DNA from 4 places in the Streptomyces sp. NPDC004838 genome. Region 1 is predicted to be linked to each of the others. Evidence: riboswitches for the same ligand, from Rfam matches in the RefSeq annotation. Region 1 holds a riboswitch; each other region holds the start of a gene.

What was found. A riboswitch is a leader RNA that binds a small molecule or an ion and turns the genes downstream of it on or off. The one in region 1 is predicted to bind cyclic di-AMP.
Region 2: it holds a riboswitch for cyclic di-AMP, as region 1 does, so the genes downstream of both, ACWEFL_RS08645 (M23 family metallopeptidase) here and ACWEFL_RS34190 (M23 family metallopeptidase) in region 1, are expected to answer to the same signal.
Region 3: it holds a riboswitch for cyclic di-AMP, as region 1 does, so the genes downstream of both, ACWEFL_RS12570 (NlpC/P60 family protein) here and ACWEFL_RS34190 (M23 family metallopeptidase) in region 1, are expected to answer to the same signal.
Region 4: it holds a riboswitch for cyclic di-AMP, as region 1 does, so the genes downstream of both, ACWEFL_RS25050 (M23 family metallopeptidase) here and ACWEFL_RS34190 (M23 family metallopeptidase) in region 1, are expected to answer to the same signal.

Annotation. Positions count from the first base shown of each region.
Region 1 covers NZ_JBSGAW010000046.1:33,750-38,540, reverse strand. Annotated here, with positions in the region: gene ACWEFL_RS34195 (tyrosine-protein phosphatase) at 1-658, opposite strand, end outside; cyclic di-AMP (ydaO/yuaA leader) riboswitch at 1,644-1,805, shown strand; gene ACWEFL_RS34190 (M23 family metallopeptidase) at 1,808-2,848, shown strand; gene ACWEFL_RS34185 (STM4011 family radical SAM protein) at 3,142-4,086, opposite strand; gene ACWEFL_RS34180 (STM4012 family radical SAM protein) at 4,097-4,791, opposite strand, start outside.
Region 2 covers NZ_JBSGAW010000005.1:263,727-268,517, reverse strand. Annotated here, with positions in the region: gene ACWEFL_RS08655 (M16 family metallopeptidase) at 1-266, shown strand, start outside; gene ACWEFL_RS08650 (M16 family metallopeptidase) at 293-1,660, shown strand; cyclic di-AMP (ydaO/yuaA leader) riboswitch at 2,037-2,198, shown strand; gene ACWEFL_RS08645 (M23 family metallopeptidase) at 2,212-2,985, shown strand; gene ACWEFL_RS08640 (HPr family phosphocarrier protein) at 3,269-3,550, opposite strand; gene ACWEFL_RS08635 (bifunctional acetate--CoA ligase family protein/GNAT family N-acetyltransferase) at 3,777-4,791, shown strand, end outside.
Region 3 covers NZ_JBSGAW010000009.1:25,323-30,113, forward strand. Annotated here, with positions in the region: gene pcrA (DNA helicase PcrA) at 1-1,739, opposite strand, end outside; cyclic di-AMP (ydaO/yuaA leader) riboswitch at 2,012-2,173, shown strand; gene ACWEFL_RS12570 (NlpC/P60 family protein) at 2,184-3,389, shown strand; gene ACWEFL_RS12575 (hypothetical protein) at 3,483-3,857, shown strand; gene ACWEFL_RS12580 (hypothetical protein) at 4,115-4,468, opposite strand; gene ACWEFL_RS12585 (alpha/beta hydrolase) at 4,783-4,791, opposite strand, start outside.
Region 4 covers NZ_JBSGAW010000024.1:19,317-24,107, reverse strand. Annotated here, with positions in the region: tRNA gene ACWEFL_RS25060 (tRNA-Met) at 1-9, shown strand, start outside; gene ACWEFL_RS25055 (PP2C family protein-serine/threonine phosphatase) at 280-1,371, shown strand; cyclic di-AMP (ydaO/yuaA leader) riboswitch at 1,715-1,861, shown strand; gene ACWEFL_RS25050 (M23 family metallopeptidase) at 1,873-2,910, shown strand; gene ACWEFL_RS25045 (PrsW family intramembrane metalloprotease) at 3,301-4,557, opposite strand.

The DNA of each region.
Region 1 (4,791 bases):
TCAGCAGCTCCATCACCTCGGGTGACATCGCTGCGGGCGAGTCGTCCTTGCGGCGGATCAGGTAGCGGCGGTGCGGGTCGTTGGACTTGAGGTAGTCCGCCTCGATCGCGTCCCGCTCCACCCCGACCGCGAGCAGGGACACCGCGATGGAGAGACCGGCGCGGTCCTTGCCCGCCGCACAGTGCATCAGCGCCGGAACGCTGTCCTCGGCGAGCGCGTGGAGAATCCTGCTGTGATCGCCCGTGCGCTGCGTGATCATCATGCGGTACGACTCCGCCATCCGGCCGGCCGCCTTGCCGTCCGCCAGAATCGACCGCAGCTGGTTGATGCCGCCCTCGCGGACCATGCGCCAGAACTCGGCCCCGTCGGCCGGGTCGCTGAGGGGCAGATTCAGATTCCGCACACCGGGCAGCGGAACGTCCGGCCCCTCCAGTTGGATGTCGGCGTTGTTGCGGAAGTCGAAGATCGTGTGCAGCCCGAGGGTGGCCAGGAACGAGGCGTCGCTCTCGGTCGCGTGGGCGAGATGCCCGCTGCGGAAGAGCCGCCCGTACCGCACTGTCCCGCCGTCCACGGTCGGCAGTCCGCCCACGTCGCGGAAGTTGCGCACTCCGGTCAGCTCGGGCTCGTTCGAGGGGACCTGCGGCAACTGCTGCGTCACGAAGGCTCCAGGAGATCACAGCCGTCGGCATCGGTCGCCGACGGTGGCGTTTTATCGACGATACGACATCGGTACCTCGGGCAACCAGCGGAAACGGGCTGCCGCGTCCCGTCCGGCGCCATCACCCGGACGCCCGCGCGCTCTCGATGATGCGCGTACATATGGCGAGCCCGACCCGCACCGGGTTCCGCCATCACGGTTCGCGGCGAACCTCGCCCGGCGGGGTGTGCGGGCCTATGGGACAGCCTCTGTCTCCGTGAGTAGTCGGGCGCACTTCTGACCGGCGCTCCGATCGCATTTGCGGAAGGGGACCTCGACCGCTGTGTCATGGACGCGCCGATTCATGGACGCGGGTCTGTCCCGGTGGGGAGTATTCGCGGGAATGGCGGACCGGGCATGCCGACGTTGTTCTTCGGGCGCTGGTCGGCGTTCTTGAGGCACTGGTCGGCCGATTGCGGACCGTGCATCGGGAAGTGGCTTTCGAATCCTGTTTCCGGGAGCCCCGCCGTGTTGAGCGAGCAGGAACCCGGCCGAGACGCGGGGTCCGCGCCCGGGCGGGCTCGGGGCGAACCCGGGCGCCATGGTCATACGGCCGCGCCTTGTCGAGGTGGACGGGAATCGACGTACGGCTGTCGTTTCCGTGTGAAAGGTGAGGAGTTGGGAGCGGCAATCGCGGCGATCAACCCTTATGGGATCACATGTGCCTTATGTCCGAATCAGGAGGTTCGCCATAACGTGCCCTATAAGTGCGGGATATGGGATCCGCTCGTGAGCAGGATCATATCCGTGACGGTGTGTGGCCGCGCCCAGAAGTGGAATACGCCTGCGGGGCAGGAGTTTTGCGGACTTCGGTCCACGGAGTGTGACGGTGAATTCCCCCGGAGAATGACCCAGTTCACCGATCGGGATAATCCTCGGCTTGTTCCGCTCGGTACGGCCGGTCTACGGTCTCGGAATTCCGGGCGGCACGCCTCATCCTGCCGCCGCCCGAATTTCACCCACTCACATGTGGCAGGAGCGGGGGACCCAGGTAGTACGCCGATTCCGGGTATCCGGACGGCTTGGGGTGAAGTCGTGCTCATCGCGCGGCCGGGCATCTCCAGCCCGAACCCGACAGCTCACCTCGCAGGCGCCGGAGAGGAAAGCGTCATGCCCAAAAAGGGTAAGCATCGCCGTATCCAGGCAGGCCCCATCGCCCGCGGTTTCGTCGCCGCCGGTACCGGTGGCGCGGCCATCGCCATCCCGCTGATGGGCGCGACCGGCGCCCAGGCCGCGGAGCAGACCGCCCCCGCCGTACAGACGGTTCCCTCGGCCGTCGCCCCGGCGAAGGCGAGCGGCGCTCCGGCCGCCCCGGAGGTGCGGCAGCACGCCGCCGCCCCGGTCACCTACCGTGTCGTCGCGGGCGACTATCTCGCCAAGATCGCCGAGGAACAGCAGGTGAGGGGCGGCTGGCAGAAGCTCTACGCGGACAACCGCGAGGCCGTCGGCGAGAACCCCTCCCTGATCCACCCCGGCCTCAAGCTCACCATCGGCGCGAAGGCCGAGGGCAAGGCTCCGGCGAAGGCCGAGAAGCGCTCGGACGACCGCTCCTCCCGTGACCACTCCCGCGAGAGCGCTCCGGCCGCGCAGTCGCAGAAGTCCTCCGGCTCCTCGTCCGCCGAGTCTCCGTCGGCCAAGTCCTCGAACGCCAAGTCCTCAAACGCCAAGTCCTCGGCCTCCGGCTCCTCGGTCCGGGGATCGGCCCAGGCGTCCGACGACGCGCCGAGCACCACCCAGCGGAGCGGTGGCTACACCACCCCCACGCCGTCCGGCAACGTCAGCACCTCCTACCGTGCTTCGGGCTCCATGTGGTCCAGCGGGTACCACACCGGTGTCGACTTCACCGCCTCGACCGGCACCAGCATCAGGTCCGTCGGACCCGGCACCGTCGTCTCCGCCGGGTGGAGCGGCGCGTACGGCAACGAGGTCGTCATCAGGCACACCGACGGCAAGTACTCGCAGTACGCCCATCTCTCCTCCCTCTCCGTCTCGTCCGGCCAGAGTGTGAGCGGCGGCCAGCAGATCGGCCGCGCCGGCTCCACCGGCAACTCCACCGGTCCGCACCTGCACTTCGAGGTCCGCACCGGCCCCGGCTACGGCTCGGACGTCGACCCGGTGGCGTACCTGCGCCAGCACGGCGTCTCGCTCTGACGGATCCTGACGGATCCTGACGGATCCTGACGGATCCTGACGGATCCTGACGGATCCTGACGGATCCTGACGGATCCTGACGGCACCGGCGCGTTCCGGTCCCGTTGGTCCTCTGAACCTCTGAGCCCCGGCTCTTCCGGACTCCGGTTCCGCTGATCTCTTCGCCGAACGGCTCGCACCCGCGGGCCGAACGGCCCGGATCCCCTCGCACCGCCGCGGTGGCGCGAGGGGATCCGGCGTTTTCGCCCCCCTGGGCATCCCGGTGGGACCGATGCGCTCCCGTACCGCCGCCGCTATACGTCCCGTTCCTGGTCGGTGCCGGTGCCGGTGCCGTTGCCGAACGGCACCGGCACCGGAAACGGCAGGAGCACGGGCTCGGCGGCGGCGGTGGGTCCGGCGGCGGGGATCCGTTCCAGGACGCCGCCCGCGAACACGTCGTACAGCGGCAGCGACTCCAGATGCACATAGCCGATGTGACAGTCGCAGACGGGGAGCGGACACGCCCTCGGACGCAGCGCGCTCCGGTACGAGCCGTCGTAGAGGTTGCCCAGTTCCTCGCTGACGAAGTGACAGCGGCGGACCGTGCCGTCGCCGTCCACCGAGATGACCGACTCGCCCGTACGACAGGGGAGTCCGGCCGAGCGGTGCGGATGGCGGCTGTAGGGGAAGAGCGGATCGAGCCCCGTCCAGTCGGCGGCCTCCGCGTCCGTGTAACCGTGCCCCTCCGCCGCGTTCACCCAGAGGTAGACCCGCTCGGGCAGTTCGGCACGGAGACGGCGGGCCTGCTCCAGATGCTCGGGGAGACCGACGACGCCGACGCTGAAACGGACGCCCCGCGCCGCCAGGTCGCCGCATTTGGCGAGGAAGCGGTCGTAGGGGGTCTGCCCCGGATGGTAGGTGCACCAGAGCGCGAGCGTGTCGAGATCGGCTTCGGCGAGCCAGTCGGTGCGGCAGCTGAGATTGGTCTGGATCGCCACCCGTCGCACCTGCGGCAGCCGCGACAGTTCGACCAGGGTGCGGCGGTACCAGGAGCGCACCAGACCCTCGCCCCACGGGGTGAACAGAACCGAGAGCCGGTCGTCCGGCCGCGAGGACACCCAGGCGGCGAACCGTTCCAGCGCGGCCCGGTCCGCCCGCAGTCGCGCGGGGTTGTCGCGCCTTTTGGCGAAGGGGCAGTAAGGACAGTCGTAGTCGCAGGACGCGAGCGGTCCCCGGTAGAGGACGGTCAGATGATCCATGTCCGCCGTCTCACTTCGGCTCGTACGCGGCCATACGGGCCCGTACGACGGGGGAGAACAACTCCGGTCCCAGCCCGTCCGAGTACGCCAGCCCTTGGGCGCTCAGCCGCAGCAGTCCGGGCGGCGCGGACTCGTCCAGCCAGCCGAGCACGGTGAACCGTTCCAGCTCGGGACCGAAGTCGTCCTCGGGATCGCGGCCGAAGCGGTCGCGGTAGTCGCCTGTCTCCATGCCCTGGGCCTGGAGGAGCGACTGGAGGAGATGGCGTCGGCGGGCCTCGTCCTCGTCCATCTCGTATCCGACGCCGGCGCGGCCGAAGTCCTCGGCGCTCGTCTGCGTGTACGCGTCGATGATGCCGCGTATCTCCGTCATCCGGACCGCGTAGTCGAACGAGTAGTGCAGACGCGAGGTGTACGAGCGGGCTCCGCAGCCGAGGCCGATCATGCCGTCGGTCTGGCAGGCGTGGTCCGGGGAGTCCGAGGCCGGTGCGTCCGCCCGGCGGAACATCCGCATCGACACCTGCTCATAGCCGTGGGCCAGGAGATGATCACGACCCTGCCGGTACAGCCGCAGCCGCTGGGCGTCCCAGGAGTGATCACCGCCCGTCCCGAGCCTGCCGAGACCGGTCAGCGGCCTGACGTAGAGCGGGTAGAGATACAGTTCCTCGGGCCGCCAGGCCAGCGCGGAGTCCAGGGAGTATCGCCAGC
Region 2 (4,791 bases), on a different contig from region 1:
GGCTCGGCACCGTCGCGGGCCGCGCCGACGAACTGTGCCGGTACGCGGTGCTGTTCGGCGACCCGCAGCTCGCGCTGACGGCCGTGGAGCGCATCCTCACGATCACCGCCGAGGAGGTGCGGGCGGTCGCCAAGGCCCGGCTGCGCCCCGACAACCGCGCGGTGCTGGTGTACGAACCGGTCTCCGACACGGGCGACACGACCGGCACGACCGGCACGACCGACCAGGACAACCAGAGCGACGAGGAAGAGGGAGCGGACCGGTGACCCATGCCGCTGAGCCGTTGACCACCATGGAGTTCCACCCCCAGCCCAAGGCGGGGGAGCCCATGCCCTGGGCGTTCCCCGCCCCTGATCGCGGCACCCTGGACAACGGCCTGACCGTGCTGCGCTGCCACCGCCCCGGCCAGCAGGTGGTGGCGGTCGAGATCTCCCTCGACGCCCCGCTGGGCGCCGAGCCCGAGGGACTCGACGGTGTCGCCACGATCATGGCGCGCGCGCTGTCCGAGGGTACCGACAAGCGCACCGCCGAGGAGTTCGCGGCCGAGCTGGAGCGCTGCGGCGCCACCCTCGACGCGCACGCCGACCACCCCGGCGTCCGCGTCTCCCTGGAAGTCCCGGTCTCCCGGCTGCCCAAGGCGCTCGGGCTGCTCGCCGAGGCTTTGAGGGCGCCCGCCTTCGCCGAGAGCGAGATCGAGCGGCTCGTACGCAACCGGCTGGACGAGATCCCGCACGAGACGGCCAACCCGGGCCGCCGCGCGGCCAAGGAGCTGTACCGGCAGCTGTTCCCGTCCTCGCTGCGCATGTCCCGTCCCCGCCAGGGGACGGAGGAGACCGTGGCCCGGATCGACTCCGCCGCCGTACGGGCGTTCTTCGAGGCCCATGTACGGCCCGCCACGGCCACCGCGGTGATCGTCGGTGATCTCACGGGGGTCGATCTCGACGCCGTGCTCGCCGAGACCGTCGGCGACTGGACGGGCGACACGGCCGAGCGCGGGCCGGCGCCGGTGATCACCGCGGACGACACGGGACGGGTGGTCATCGTGGACCGTCCCGGCGCGGTGCAGACCCAGTTGCTGATCGGCCGGATCGGCCCGGACCGGCACGACCGGGTCTGGCCCGCCCAGGTGCTCGGCACCTACTGCCTGGGCGGCACGCTCACCTCCCGGCTGGACCGGGTGCTGCGTGAGGAGAAGGGCTACACGTACGGCGTACGGGCCTTCGGCCAGGTGCTGTGCTCCGCCCCGGACGGGTCGGGCGCGTCGCTGCTCGGCATCAGCGGTTCCGTGGACACGCCCAACACCGGACCGGCGCTGGAGGACCTGTGGAAGGTGCTGCGGACGCTGGCGGCCGAGGGCCTGACCGACAGCGAACGCGATGTCGCCGTGCAGAATCTGGTGGGCGTCGCGCCGCTGCGGTTCGAGATGGCCGCTTCCGTCGCGGGCACCCTCGCCGACCAGGTGGAGCAGCATCTCCCGGACGATTTCCAGGCGCAGTTGTACGTCCGCCTCGCCGAGACCGGCACCGTGGAGGCGACGGCCGCGGCCGTGGCCGCCTTCCCGGAGGACCGGCTCGTCACCGTGCTGGTCGGTGACGCCTCGCAGATCGAGGAGCCGGTCAGGGCGCTCGGGATCGGCGAAGTGACGGTTGTCACGGGCTGATTGAGCCACCGCGCGGAGTCCGACCCGGACCTGACCTGGAACCGACCCGGATCCCGCCCGGATCCGGCCCGGATCCGACGGCGACCCGACCGACCCGGCCCGGCTCGGACCCGACGCGGGGGTGACACGGCTCGGCCGCGGTGGTTGGCCGCGTCCGGGTCGCCGTCGGAGCGAACGCGTGAGCGGCACGGATCCCCGGCATCCATGGGATGTCGGGGATCTGTCGTAGACACCGTCAAATGTCCCATTTATTGAGAAGTTGGGCGAGAAGTCCTGTGGCATGTGCAACAAAACAGGGCGTGTGTTTGGTGATCGACAGCGCTCCGGCCTAGCGTCGACCCGGCTGCACGCCAGAAGCACGCCGCATCCGCGGCACGGGCAGTCATCGCCGAATCCCCGTCAGGCGCGAGCCAGGGGGAGCCGGGGACCCAGTCCCCATGGGGTGAATCGGACCCCTTCGCGCCGTGCGGAGGAGTCCGTAGGAGACCTTCCTGCTCCGAACCCGTCAGCTAACCCGGTAGGCGAGAAGGAAGGAAAGGATCAGCCTCTCCATGGCGTTCGCCCGTCCTGCCGGGAAACACCGCGCCCCGAACCGTGTGACGCGCAAGAGCGCGAGCATCGCCGGAGCCGCGACTCTCGCCACCACCGGTGTCATCGGAACCATCGCGTCCCCGGCGTTCGCCGCGGACTCCGGTGCCAAGACCGCGGAGCCCGGCGGTGTCAGCGTCGAGGACACCGGACTCACCCAGACCCTCGCCGTCGAGACCCTCGCCGACGAGGTCGCCGATCAGGCGTTCGTCCAGCAGCAGGAGGCCGCCGAGGCCGCCGCTCGCGCGGAGGCGGCGGCCGAAGCCCGAGCCAAGGCGGCCCGTGCGGCCGAGGAGCGCGCCGCCCGTGAGGCCGAGCGCAAGCTCCTCAACTCCTACCGGCTGCCCGTCGCCGGTTCGCATGTCTCCACGGCCTACCAGGCCAACAGTTCGCTCTGGTCCTCCGGCAGCCACACCGGCGTCGACTTCCGCGCGCCGTACGGCACCTCCGTGGTGTCCGTGGGCGCCGGCACCGTCGTCGAGGCCGGCTGGGGCGGCGCGTACGGCTACAACGTCGTGATCAAGATGAACGACGGCTCGTACACCCAGTACGGCCACCTCGCCGCCATCGGCGTCTCCGTGGGCCAGAACGTCATGCCCGGCCAGCGGATCGGTGCCGCGGGCTCGACCGGCAACTCCACCGGGCCGCACCTTCACTTCGAGGTCCGCACCGATGCCGAGTACGGGTCCGACATCAACCCGATCTCGTATCTGCGTGCGCGCGGTGTGAAGGTCTGATCTCCGCGCCGAATCGCTGCCTGTGCTGCTGTCCGCGTCAGCCGTGCTGTCCATAGGATTCGCCTTCCGGAGGTCCCGGCGTACAGACGCCGGGACCTCCGGCGTTCGCCGTCCCGTCCGACCGCCGAAGAACTCGCCGGCCATCGGACGAACAGGGCCGGGCATCTCATGGAACGGAAGGAGCCGCGTCTCCCGAATACGGGAAGCGCGGCTCCAGGTCGTACGGCCGAACGGAGATCCGTACAACGACGGCGGATCGACGGATCAGGAACGGATCAGGTCGTCAGACCGTCTCGGGCAGCTCTTCGAGGCCCTCGGCCACCAGCTTGGCCAGCCGGTCCAGGGCGACCTCCGCGTCGTCCGCGTCGGACGCGAGCACGATCTCTTCGCCGCCCTGCGCGCCCAGGCCGAGGACGGCGAGCATGGAGGCGGCGTTCACCGGAGTGCCGTCGGCCCTGGCGATCGTCACCGGGACGCCGGAGGCCGTGGCGGCACGGACGAAGATGGAAGCGGGGCGGGCGTGAAGGCCCTCGGCCCAGCCGACGTTGACGCGGCGCTCAGCCATGGTGTTGCCCTTCAAGTTTCAGCGGTTGTCTAGACCAGTCTCTCACGACGGGCCGGTGTTCTCCGTACCGACCGCTTGTCCCGGCATTGTCCCGGCCTTCCGGTCGGTCGGCGCTCCCAGATTGCCGTGCCGGAGCACCGGCCGCGACCTGTGACCTCGCCGCAGCGGCCAGTGACCATCGCGGAGAGCCCCCCTTGAACGGTGGCCGCGCCGTAGGCTTTCTGCCATGCAGACGGACGGCGATCACGCGTACCCCGACCACTGGGAAGCGGACGTGGTGCTGCGTGACGGCGCCACCGCGCGTATCAGGCCCATCACCGTCGATGACGCCGACCGGCTGATCAGCTTCTATGAGAAGGTCTCGGACGAGTCGAAGTATTACCGCTTCTTCGCGCCCTACCCGCGGCTGTCCCCGAAGGACGTGCACCGGTTCACCCATCACGACTATGTGGACAGGGTGGGGCTCGCCGCCATGGTCGGCGGGGAGTTCATCGCGACCGTCCGCTACGACCGCATCGACGAGCAGGGCCGTCCCGCGGGAGCGCCCGCGGACGAGGCGGAGGTCGCGTTCCTGGTCCAGGACGCCCACCAGGGGCGCGGGATCGCCTCCGCGATGCTCGAACACATCGCCGCGGTCGCGCGTGAGCGCGGCATCCGGCGGTTCGCCGCCGAGGTCCTGCCCGCGAACACCAAGATGATCAAGGTGTTCCGGGACGGCGGGTATACCCAGAAGCGCTCTTTCGGGGACGGCTCCGTCCATCTGACGCTCGACCTCGAACCGACCGCCGAGTCCCTCGCGGTGCAGCGCGGCCGCGAACAGCGCGCGGAGGCACGTTCCGTGCAGCGGTTGCTCGCGCCCCGGGCGGTCGCGGTCGTCGGCACCGGGCGGGCCGCCGGAGGCGTGGGACGGACCGTGCTGCGCAACCTGCTGGGCGCGGGGTACACCGGTCGTGCGTACGCCGTGAACCACGCGTTTCCAGCACCGCCGTCATCGCCGTCAGCGCCGTCGTCGCGATGGGAAGTGGACGGGGTACCGGCGTTCCGTTCCATCGGCGAGATCGTCGCCGAGACCGGGAAGCCCGTCGATCTCGCGGTCGTCGCCGTGCCCGCCGAACGGGTGCCGGACGCCGTCGCCGACTGCGGTGAGCACGGAGTGCGCGGGCTGGTCGTCCTCACGGCCGGTTACGCGGAGAGCGGCGCGGAAGGGCTGGCCCGGCAGCGGGAGCTGGTGCGCCAGGCCC
Region 3 (4,791 bases), on a different contig from region 1:
TCGTCCTGCGGGTCGGTCGAAGCCTGCAACTCGGCGAGATAGCCGGTCCGCTCCAGGACCGCCTCCAGGACCACGGCGGGTCCCGCGCCGGAGTCGACGATCGTCCGCAGCTCCTCCATCAGCACGTTGAACCGCTTGACCGCGTTGGCGGAACGGGCCGCCATCCCGTACGCCTCGTCCACGCGCCGCAGCGCCTGCGGGAAGGTGATCTTCTCGCGCAGCGAGAGCGCGTCGATCATCGCTTCCGCGCGGTCGCCGATGCCGCGCTTGGGAACATTGAGGATGCGGCGCAGCGGGACGGTGTCCTCCGGGTTGGCCAGAACACGCAGATAGGCGAGGACGTCCCGGACCTCCTTGCGCTCGTAGAAGCGGACTCCGCCGACGACCTTGTACGGCAGGCCGACGCGGATGAAGATCTCCTCGAAGACACGGGACTGGGCGTTCGTCCGGTAGAAGACGGCGACGTCGCCGGCCTTCGCGTCGCCCTCGTCCGTGAGCCGGTCGATCTCGTCGGCGACGAACTGCGCCTCGTCGTGCTCGGTGTCGGCGACATAGCCGGTGATCTGCGCGCCCGTGCCCGCGTTCGTCCACAGGTTCTTGGGGCGGCGGCTCTCGTTCCGCTCGATGACGGCGTTGGCGGCGGAGAGGATCGTCTGGGTGGAGCGGTAGTTCTGCTCCAGCAGGATCGTCGTCGCGTCCGCGTAGTCCTCCTCGAACTGGAGGATGTTGCGGATGGTCGCGCCGCGGAAGGCGTAGATCGACTGGTCGGCGTCGCCGACGACGCAGAGTTCGGCGGGCGGCAGGTCCTCGTAGCCCGTGCCCACCAGTTCGCGTACGAGTGTGTACTGGGCGTGGTTGGTGTCCTGGTACTCGTCGACCATGACATGGCGGAAGCGCCGCCGGTAGTGCTCGGCGACGTCCGGGAACGCCTGGAGCAGATGGACGGCCGTCATGATGATGTCGTCGAAGTCCAGGGCGTTGGCCTCGCGCAGCCGCGCCTGGTACATCCGGTACGCCTCGGCGAGCGTCTTCTCGAACCCTCCCCCGGAACCGGCGGCCTGATCCGCGTAGCTCTCCTCGTCGATCAGCTCGTTCTTCAGATTGGAGACCTGGGCGCTGAAGGACTTCGGCGGGAACTTCTTCGGGTCGAGATCCAGATCGCGGCAGACGAGGGCCATCAGGCGCTTGGAGTCCGCCGCGTCGTAGATGGAGAACGAGGAGGTGAAGCCGAGTTTCTTGGACTCGCGGCGCAGGATGCGGACGCAGGCGCTGTGGAAGGTGGAGACCCACATGGCGCCCGCGCGCGGGCCGACCAGGTGCTCGACGCGCTCCTTCATCTCACCGGCGGCCTTGTTGGTGAAGGTGATCGCCAGTATCTGTCCGGGGTGGACGCGGCGGGTCGCCAGGAGGTGGGCGATCCGGTGGGTCAGCACACGGGTCTTGCCGGAACCGGCCCCGGCGACGATGAGCAGGGGCGATCCGGTGTGCACGACGGCGGCGCGCTGCTGTTCGTTCAGCCCGTCGAGCAGGGCTTCGGGGTCCACGACCGTACGCGGTGCTCCGTCGCGGTAGTACGCGTCACGGGCCGGAGGCACGTCGTAGGCGCCCTGGAAGAGATCGTCCGGGATCTCCTCCCGGGCTTCGTCCTCGGGACCCTGATGGTCCTCGGGCGGCGGCGGGGGCTCCTCCGGGGTGCGCTGGAGGTTCGCCAGGAAGTCTTCGTCAAAGAGGCTGCTCATCGCTCTCCGAGTTTATGCCTCGCCACCGACAGCCCGCCGCCGCATGGGCGTACGCGGGCTCAGGCACCGCCGCGGCCCGAGCGGCGGTCACGGGCCGAACCACCCGTGACCAGGCGAATCCTCTCCGTCACCCGCCGAGCCGGAGGCACCCTCCCGCCGAAAGGTCACGAAAATGTATCGGGCATATCGAACATCAACCTTCACAGCAGCCACACCGTTGGCTAGCGTGCTCGACCAGGCGGCCCGTTCCCTCGCGGCGATCCACGCCAAGCGGGCAGCCCACGCCGAATCCGGGCTTTCCTCACAGGAGTTCGGAACCGGGGACCCACCATGCACAACCGGGGTGAATCGGGCCTGTCGTACCGGTCCGTAGGGCGATCTTCCGTTCCGCCCGAACCCGACAGCTAACCCGGTAGGCGGTCAACGGAAGAGGAGACGCCGGTCTTGGTGTCGCATCGCAAGCCCCGAAGTCGTACCGCGAAACCCACTGCGGCCGTCGGCTTCACGACGGCGGCTCTCGCCTCCGTCGGTCTGCTGTCGGCGCAGAGCGCCGGCGCGGCCCCGGCCGCGCCGCCCGTGCCGAAGCCCTCCGTCGAGGAGGTGCAGAAGAAGGTCGACGATCTCTACCGGCAGGCCGGTACGGCGACCCAGGAGTTCAACAAGGCGAAGGAGACCACCGCCGGGAAGCGCGCCGAGGTCGACCGGCTGCTCGACGAGGCGGCGCGGCGTACGGAGAAGCTGAACGAGTCGCGCCGGGCGCTCGGCGGCTATGCGGCCGCGCAGTACCGCACTGGTGCGGTCGCTCCGACCGCCGCGCTGCTGTTCGCGGACAGCCCGCAGCAGTACTTCGACCAGACGCAGCTGATGGACCGGATGACGGACCGTCAGCGTGAGGCCGTCGCCGACTACGAGACCCAGCGGGCCGAGGCCGCCCGGCAGCGGGCCAGGGCGACCGAGAGCCTCGCGTCCCTCACCGAGTCGCAGGACGCCCTGCGCGCCGGAAAGCAGCGGGTGCAGTCCAAGCTCGCGGAGGCGCGCTCGCTCCTGTCGAAGCTGACGGCGCAGGAGAAGGCCCGGCTCGCGGCGATCGAGCGCGAGAAGGCGGCCGAGGCTCGGCGGCTGGCCGAGGCGAAGGCGAAGCAGGAGGAGGCGGCGCGGGCGCGACAGAAGGCCGAGGCCGAGGCCGAGCGCAAACGACTGGAGCAGCAGCGCGCGCGGGAGACGGCCCCCGGCGCGGGCAGCGATGCCGGCACTGGCGGCGGGACCGGAAGCGGCTCGAGCACGGGAGGCGGCACCTCGACCGCCAAGGCGGACAAGGTTCTCTCCTTCGCCCGCGCTCAGATCGGCAAGCCGTACGTCTGGGGCGCCGCCGGGCCCAGTTCGTACGACTGCTCCGGGCTGACCCAGGCGGCCTGGAAGGCGGCCGGCGTGAACCTCCCGCGTACCACCTGGGACCAGGTGAAGATCGGCACCCGAGTGGAGACGAAGGATCTGCGCCCCGGTGACCTGGTCTTCTTCTACGACGACATCAGCCATGTCGGGATCTATGTCGGCGGCGGCAAGATGATCCACGCGCCGAAGCCCGGTGCGAACGTGCGCGAGGAGTCGATCTACTACATGCCGATCTACGGCAGCGTGCGCCCCGCCTGAGCGGAGGCGGAACGCGGGTTCGGCACGCGGGTTCGGCATCCGCCCCGCCCGGAGGGCGGATGGTCCGCGTCACCGCGTGAGAGGGTCGTACCCATGTCAGAGACCTGGGCGTTCCGCGAGGGTGCTCCGCCGGTGACGGCCGATGAGGCCGTGGAGGAGATCGGCAGAAGGATGACGGCCGGGACCTGTGAGTCGTGGCTGACCAGTTCGACCGGGCGACGGCTCGCCGTCGTCACCAACACCGAGCGGGCGATGGTGATGCTGCTCGACGGTGAGGGCGACCCCGGCGAGCACGCGTCGGATCCGGGGGCCGAGGACTGGAGCGACGGCTTCGTGCTGGAGAACGGGCAGAACGACGAGTACCCCGACGAGGACACCGTGCCCCTGGGGGAGGCGTTCCGGATCGTCCGCCACATCGTCGCTCAGGGCACACCGCCCCCGGACGCCGCGTGGACGGTCGACCGCTGAACCAGGGTGTCGCGGCCGTTCGCGGTACGGCGGAATCGCCCGTTCCCACGGCCGGTACGGGGAGCTTCGGCGACCGCCCGTGAGCCGCCGTGTCACAGCCGCCGCGCCGCAGCCTCCGTCCGCCGCCCGACAGCGCTCCGCGAGGGTCCGCGCGCCGGGTCGGCTCTCAAGGGCGGGCGCTCATGACCGTCCCGCCGGGGGCTCGCCCGCGCTGGCGCTCCCCCGCACCTCCCCGCGGCCTCGGGTCCGGATCAGTCTCAGGTCCAGAGCGTCGCGATGAGGATGTTGGCCACCGTCAGCCCGCCCACCGCGCCGAAGAGCGCCTTGTCGACCGTCTCCTCGTCCCGCTTGACGTACACGAGCCCCAGGATCACCACCAGCACCGCCGTCTTGACGCCGATCTTGACGTGGTCGAGCGTCTGGTCGTCCGCCTGGTTCAGGCCCACCAGCGCCATGCCGGTGACGAGCATCGTCAGCGCGCCGTGCAGCATCCCCGGTGTGAAGCGCGCCGTCCCCTGCCCCATCGCCTTCATCTGGGCGAAGAAGCCGCCCAGCAGGGCCGCGATACCGATGATGTGCAGGGCCACGAAGACATTGATGAGTACGTCCATGCGGCGGAGCCTAGCCCGGCCCGTATCGGCCGTCCGAGGGCAGGTAAGCCTCATTCGCCGCAACGGTCACGGCGGCACGGCAGGGGTGAACCGGGGGCGATCTCCCGGTCACGGACTGTGCCGAGGGCTGTCGCCGGGCCCGGTGACGGATGGAGTCGTTCCCTCGGCAGGCTCGGACCCGCGGGTTCGGACCCGCAGGCCCCGGCCCGGCGGTCCCGGATCCCGGTCCCGGCCCGGACGCACCGGCCCAGCGTCCTCAGCCCAGCGCTCCCGTGGCCGTCACCACGCCAGTCACCATGCCAGTCACCACGCCGTCATCGCGC
Region 4 (4,791 bases), on a different contig from region 1:
TCCCCGCTACTGAAGACGGTGGCCCGGCACTCGGCGAGAGTGCCGGGCCACCGTCGTATCCACGTCCGGTCGGGCCTCCGCGTACGGACGGCACGTGCCGACGGGCGCGTGCGGACCCCGCGTACCGACCGCACGTACTGACCGTGCGTACCGACCGCGCAGCGCACCGCGTTACCCCATTCGGCCGATGGCGGCTCGCCCCCGAGCCCCATCGCGGCGAGCCTGTAGAGGGGCGCGGTACCGTCCGCTGCCGCTGGCGGACCGGGGAGGAGTGCACCCTTGGCGCACCAAGAGCAGCGCAGTGGGTACGGTGCGCGCCGCTTCGTCCGCATGCTGCCCGTACTGATGATCGTCGTGGGAGTGGCCTACGACCTCAGACTTCCCCCGAGTTACACCGCCGTGCCGATGTTCGCGGCGGCTCCGCTGGTCGCCGCACCCTTCTTCTCGTGGCTCAACACCCTGCTGACGGGGATCATGGTGACGTTGGCCGAGCTGAGTCTGAACGTCTACAACGGGACTGCGGGGCAGCCTCACTCGTACACCGAGCTGAGCACGGTGGTCACCGTCTCCGCGCTGGCGTTACTCATCAATCGCGTCGTCCAGCGCAGCGGCCAGCGGCTCGCGTCCGCCCGGGTCATCGCCGAGACCGTCCAGCGGGCCGTGCTGCCCACCCCCTCCGCGGAGATCGGAGGGCTCCGTACCGCCGCACGTTACGAGGCGGCGCTCGCGGACGCTTTCGTCGGGGGGGATCTCTACGCCGTACAGGACACTCCGCACGGTGTACGGCTGGTGGTCGGGGACGTACGGGGAAAGGGGCTGGGGGCGGTCGAGGCGGTGGCGGTGATCATCGGGGCGTTCCGGGAGGCGGCTGAGCAGGAGAGTTCACTGGAAGCGGTCGCCGGGCGGCTGGACCGGGCGCTGATCCGCGAGGCCGAGCGGCAGGGCAGTCTGGACGCCTTCGAGGGGTTCGCCACCGCCGTGCTCGCCGAGATTCCGCGCGGCGGCGGTGCCGTGCGGCTGGTGAACCGGGGACACCCGGAGCCGCTGCTGCTGTACGGCGACGGCCGGGTGGACTATCTGGCGCCGCTGGAGGCGGCGCTTCCGCTGGGCATGGGCGATCTGGGGCACTGGCCGGACCGGGCCGAGACGCATCCCCTGCCGACCGGGGCGACGCTGTTGATCTATACGGACGGCCTCTCCGAGGCGCGGAACAAGGCCGGATTCTTCTACGACCCCGCGGCCCGCCTCACCGGGCGGCCCTTTCCGGGACCGGAAGAGCTGCTGGACGACTTGGTCGACGATGTGCGACGGCATACGCGCAACGGGCTGACGGACGATCTGGCGCTGCTGGCGGTCACCCGGCCGGGCTAACAACGGCTGACACGCCGGAGCGCGATGTCGGCTGTCCCACAGCCATGAGGGTGACCGAGGGCCCGGTGGTGAGAGGCGGGCCACGATCGCATGAATGTTCTCTCACCGGGCCGTCAGCACCATGTGTAGTCGAAGGACGGCTCTCCGCATAGAATTTGACGAACTGTCAGGCGTGTGATGTTGCTGAAGTGACGTTCAAGTCGCCCGACTCCGGCCTCTTGTGTCCCGGTTGGTCTGGCGCGAGCGCGTTAACGATCACCCGGAACGGCTTGGAATCCGGCCCCCCAGTCTATTAACGTTCGATAACGCAGCGCGGTCGTCCCAGCCGCCGTCAGGGCGGCACCGCGCGCATGCGCCGAATCCCGCAAGGGAACCGGGGAACCACCTTTTGGGGTGAATCGGGCGTCTTCGCACCCTGCGGAGACTCTCGTAGGAGACCTTCCTGCTCCGAACCCGTCAGCTAACCCGGTAGGCGAGAAGGAAGGAAAGGAGTACGCCTCAGTGGCGTCCAACAGCCCTGCCCCGGAAGCGCCCGTCAGGTCCGTGAGGCCCTCCACCACCGGCGTTTTCAGCCAAGAGGGGGCCGAGCGGTCATTCGGGGAATGGAACCCCACCGAGGAGAGCGTCCGTCCGGTACGCGGACGGCACCGTGTCATGAAGCAGCGGGGCGGATTCGCCCGTAGCTCCACGGTCCTCGGCGTCGGCGTGATCGCGGCGGTCGGCGCGGGCGGCATCGCCACCGCGCAGAACAAGCCCGCGCTCTCCATCTCGCTTCCCGACCAGATCTCGGACAACCTGCCCGACGGCCTGACCCCTTCCGAGGACGCGGACGGCGGCAACACCGCGCTCGCCGCGATGGGCACCATCGGCGGCGCGGCCGAGGCCGAGAGCGCCGGCGACACCAAGGACGGCGCGGGCGAGGCCCTGCGCTCCCGGATCCTTCAGCAGGCCGAGCAGCAGCAGGCCAAGGCGGCGGCCGAGAAGAAGGCCGAGGCGGAGAGGGCAGCCGCCGAGAAGGCCGCGGCCGCTGCGAAGAAGGCCGAGGCGGCGGCCAAGGCGAAGGCGGACGCCGAGAAGAAGAAGGCCGAGGCAGCGGCCAAGGCCAAGGCGGAGGCCGAACGCCTCGCCAAGCTCGCGAAGAGCTTCTCGCTGCCCACCTCCTCGTACACCATCACCTCCACCTTCGGCCAGTCCGGTTCGCTGTGGTCGTCGGGCCAGCACACCGGCCTCGACTTCGCGGCCCCGAGCGGGACCCCGGTCAAGGCCGTGGCCGGCGGCACCATCAAGTCGGCGGCCTATTCCGGATCGTACGGCTACCGCATCGTGCTGGAGCTGAACGACGGTACGGAGGTCTGGTACGCGCACCTGTCGTCGATGACCGCGAGCGCGGGCCAGAAGGTCGGCGCGGGCGAGACGATCGGCCGCGTCGGCGCGACCGGCAATGTGACCGGCGCTCACCTGCACCTGGAGGTCCACACCGCGGGCGGCTCGACGCTCGACCCGGCGGCGTGGCTGCGGAGCAAGGGACTCAACATCTGACACGGGCTGACACGCGGTACACGGGGTCGCCGACATCTGCGGCGGCCCGTGGGGGCCCGCGGTCGCATGGCCCGCGGTCTGCGGCGCATGGCCCCACGATCGTGGACGCGGAATCGTGGCCTCGAGTCCTGCGCGGTCCGGAGGCGGACGGCGTTCGTGCTCCGCGAGCCGCGCTCCGTACTCCTTGACCCGCGCTCCGTGCTCCTTGACCCGTGCTCCGCGAGCCGCCCTCCGCGATCCTCAGAAGGTGCACGACGATCTCCGGCAGCTCTGGCGCTCACCCCCCGACGTCAGGGCTGCCGGTCTTCCCCGCACTGCCGACCTGCCGTTCCGCTCTCCCGCTGTTCCGTCGTTTCCCTCGTTCGGCCGGTGCCGGGGTCGCCGGTGAGGTCAGGCGCGGTAGGGGTTGTACCCCTCGTAGTCGCGGTACGGGGGCGGTGCCCACACCCGTCCCGTCGCGCGCGCCGCGTACGTCAGCGCCGGGCCCGCCATGTCCTTCCGCTGCCACATGTGGTGCAGCAGTTCCTGCTCCCGCTCGGCGAAGTCCGGGTCCGCCGCGCCGCGCCGCGCCCGGTGGCGCAGAAACGCCAGCGAGGTCGCGAAGCGCTGGTACTCCGACACGGCGTGTGCCGCTGCCGGTCCCTGCCGCTGCATGGCGAAGGTCCGGGCGGCCTTGCGCGCCTTCATGGACGAAAGCGCCGGCGGCTCGGCGGGCGCGATCCAGCCCGCGGCGGCGTAGGCGGGCAGTTCGGTGGAGACCGTGCGCAGTTCGCGCTGCCGGGACCAGATCGTCAGCCAGGTGAGCAGCCCGAAGACGGGGACCATGAACACCCCGTACACCAGATAGAAGCCCCAAGGGCCGAAGAGTGAGGTCGAGCCGTTCCACAGCGCGTGCATGCCCATGGCCAGGGCGAGGCCGAGCAGGGGCAGCGCGACCCGGCGTATCCGCTGCCGACGGGCCGCCAGCGCCGCGATCCCGAAGCCGAGGCCGGTCAGCACGGTGAACAGCGGATGCGCGAACGGCGACATGACGATCCGTACGAAGAAGGTCGCCACCGTCACCGAGGCGAAGCCCGATGAGCCCATCGCCTGGTCCTCGTCGAACGCGGTGCCCAGATAGAGGATGTTCTCGGTGAAGGCGAAGCCGGTGGCGGTGAACCCGGCGACCACGATGCCGTCGACGAGCCCGGTGAAGTCCTGCCGCCGGAAGATGAAGATCAGCATGATCGCCGCGGCCTTCGCGCTCTCCTCGACGATCGGGGCGATGACCGTCGCGCCGAGGGTGTCCGCGCTCGCGGGGTCGGCGGTGGCGGTCGCTATCCAGCGGGTCGCGAAAGTGTTCGCGATGATCGCGACGAGCGCCGCCGCGAACGCGCCCCAGGCGAAGGCGAACGCGAGGTTCCGCCAGGGGCCCGGCTCGACCCGGTCCAGCCAGCGGAACGCCGCGGCGAGCAGCGGGACGGGAAGCGTGGCGAGCCCGATACCGACGAGGAAGCCCTCGGTACCGGTCTGTTCACGCACGAGGGCGAGGATGACGAGCCCGGAGAGCGCGAGGAGCGTGATCAGCACTCCGGCCCGGATCGCCTTGCTGCGCCAGAGCCGGGAGGCCCGGCGCGGCTTGTAGCGCCAGCGGGCTTGCTCGGGCATGGCGTCGAAGAGCGGCTGCTCCTGGAACGCCGGAACAACGGGGTGCGGGGGCGCGGGCAGCACAGGCGGATCCGCCGCACGGGGCGGCGGCTGGGCTGCCGGATGCGGCGGCTGATGCTGGGGCGACGGCTCGTACACCCATCGACCCTAACGAGGAGTACTGACACCTGGCGATGGCGCAGGGGGTGACCGGCGGTTACACGCCGAAGCGCTTCAGACCGTCCCGGCTGGGCA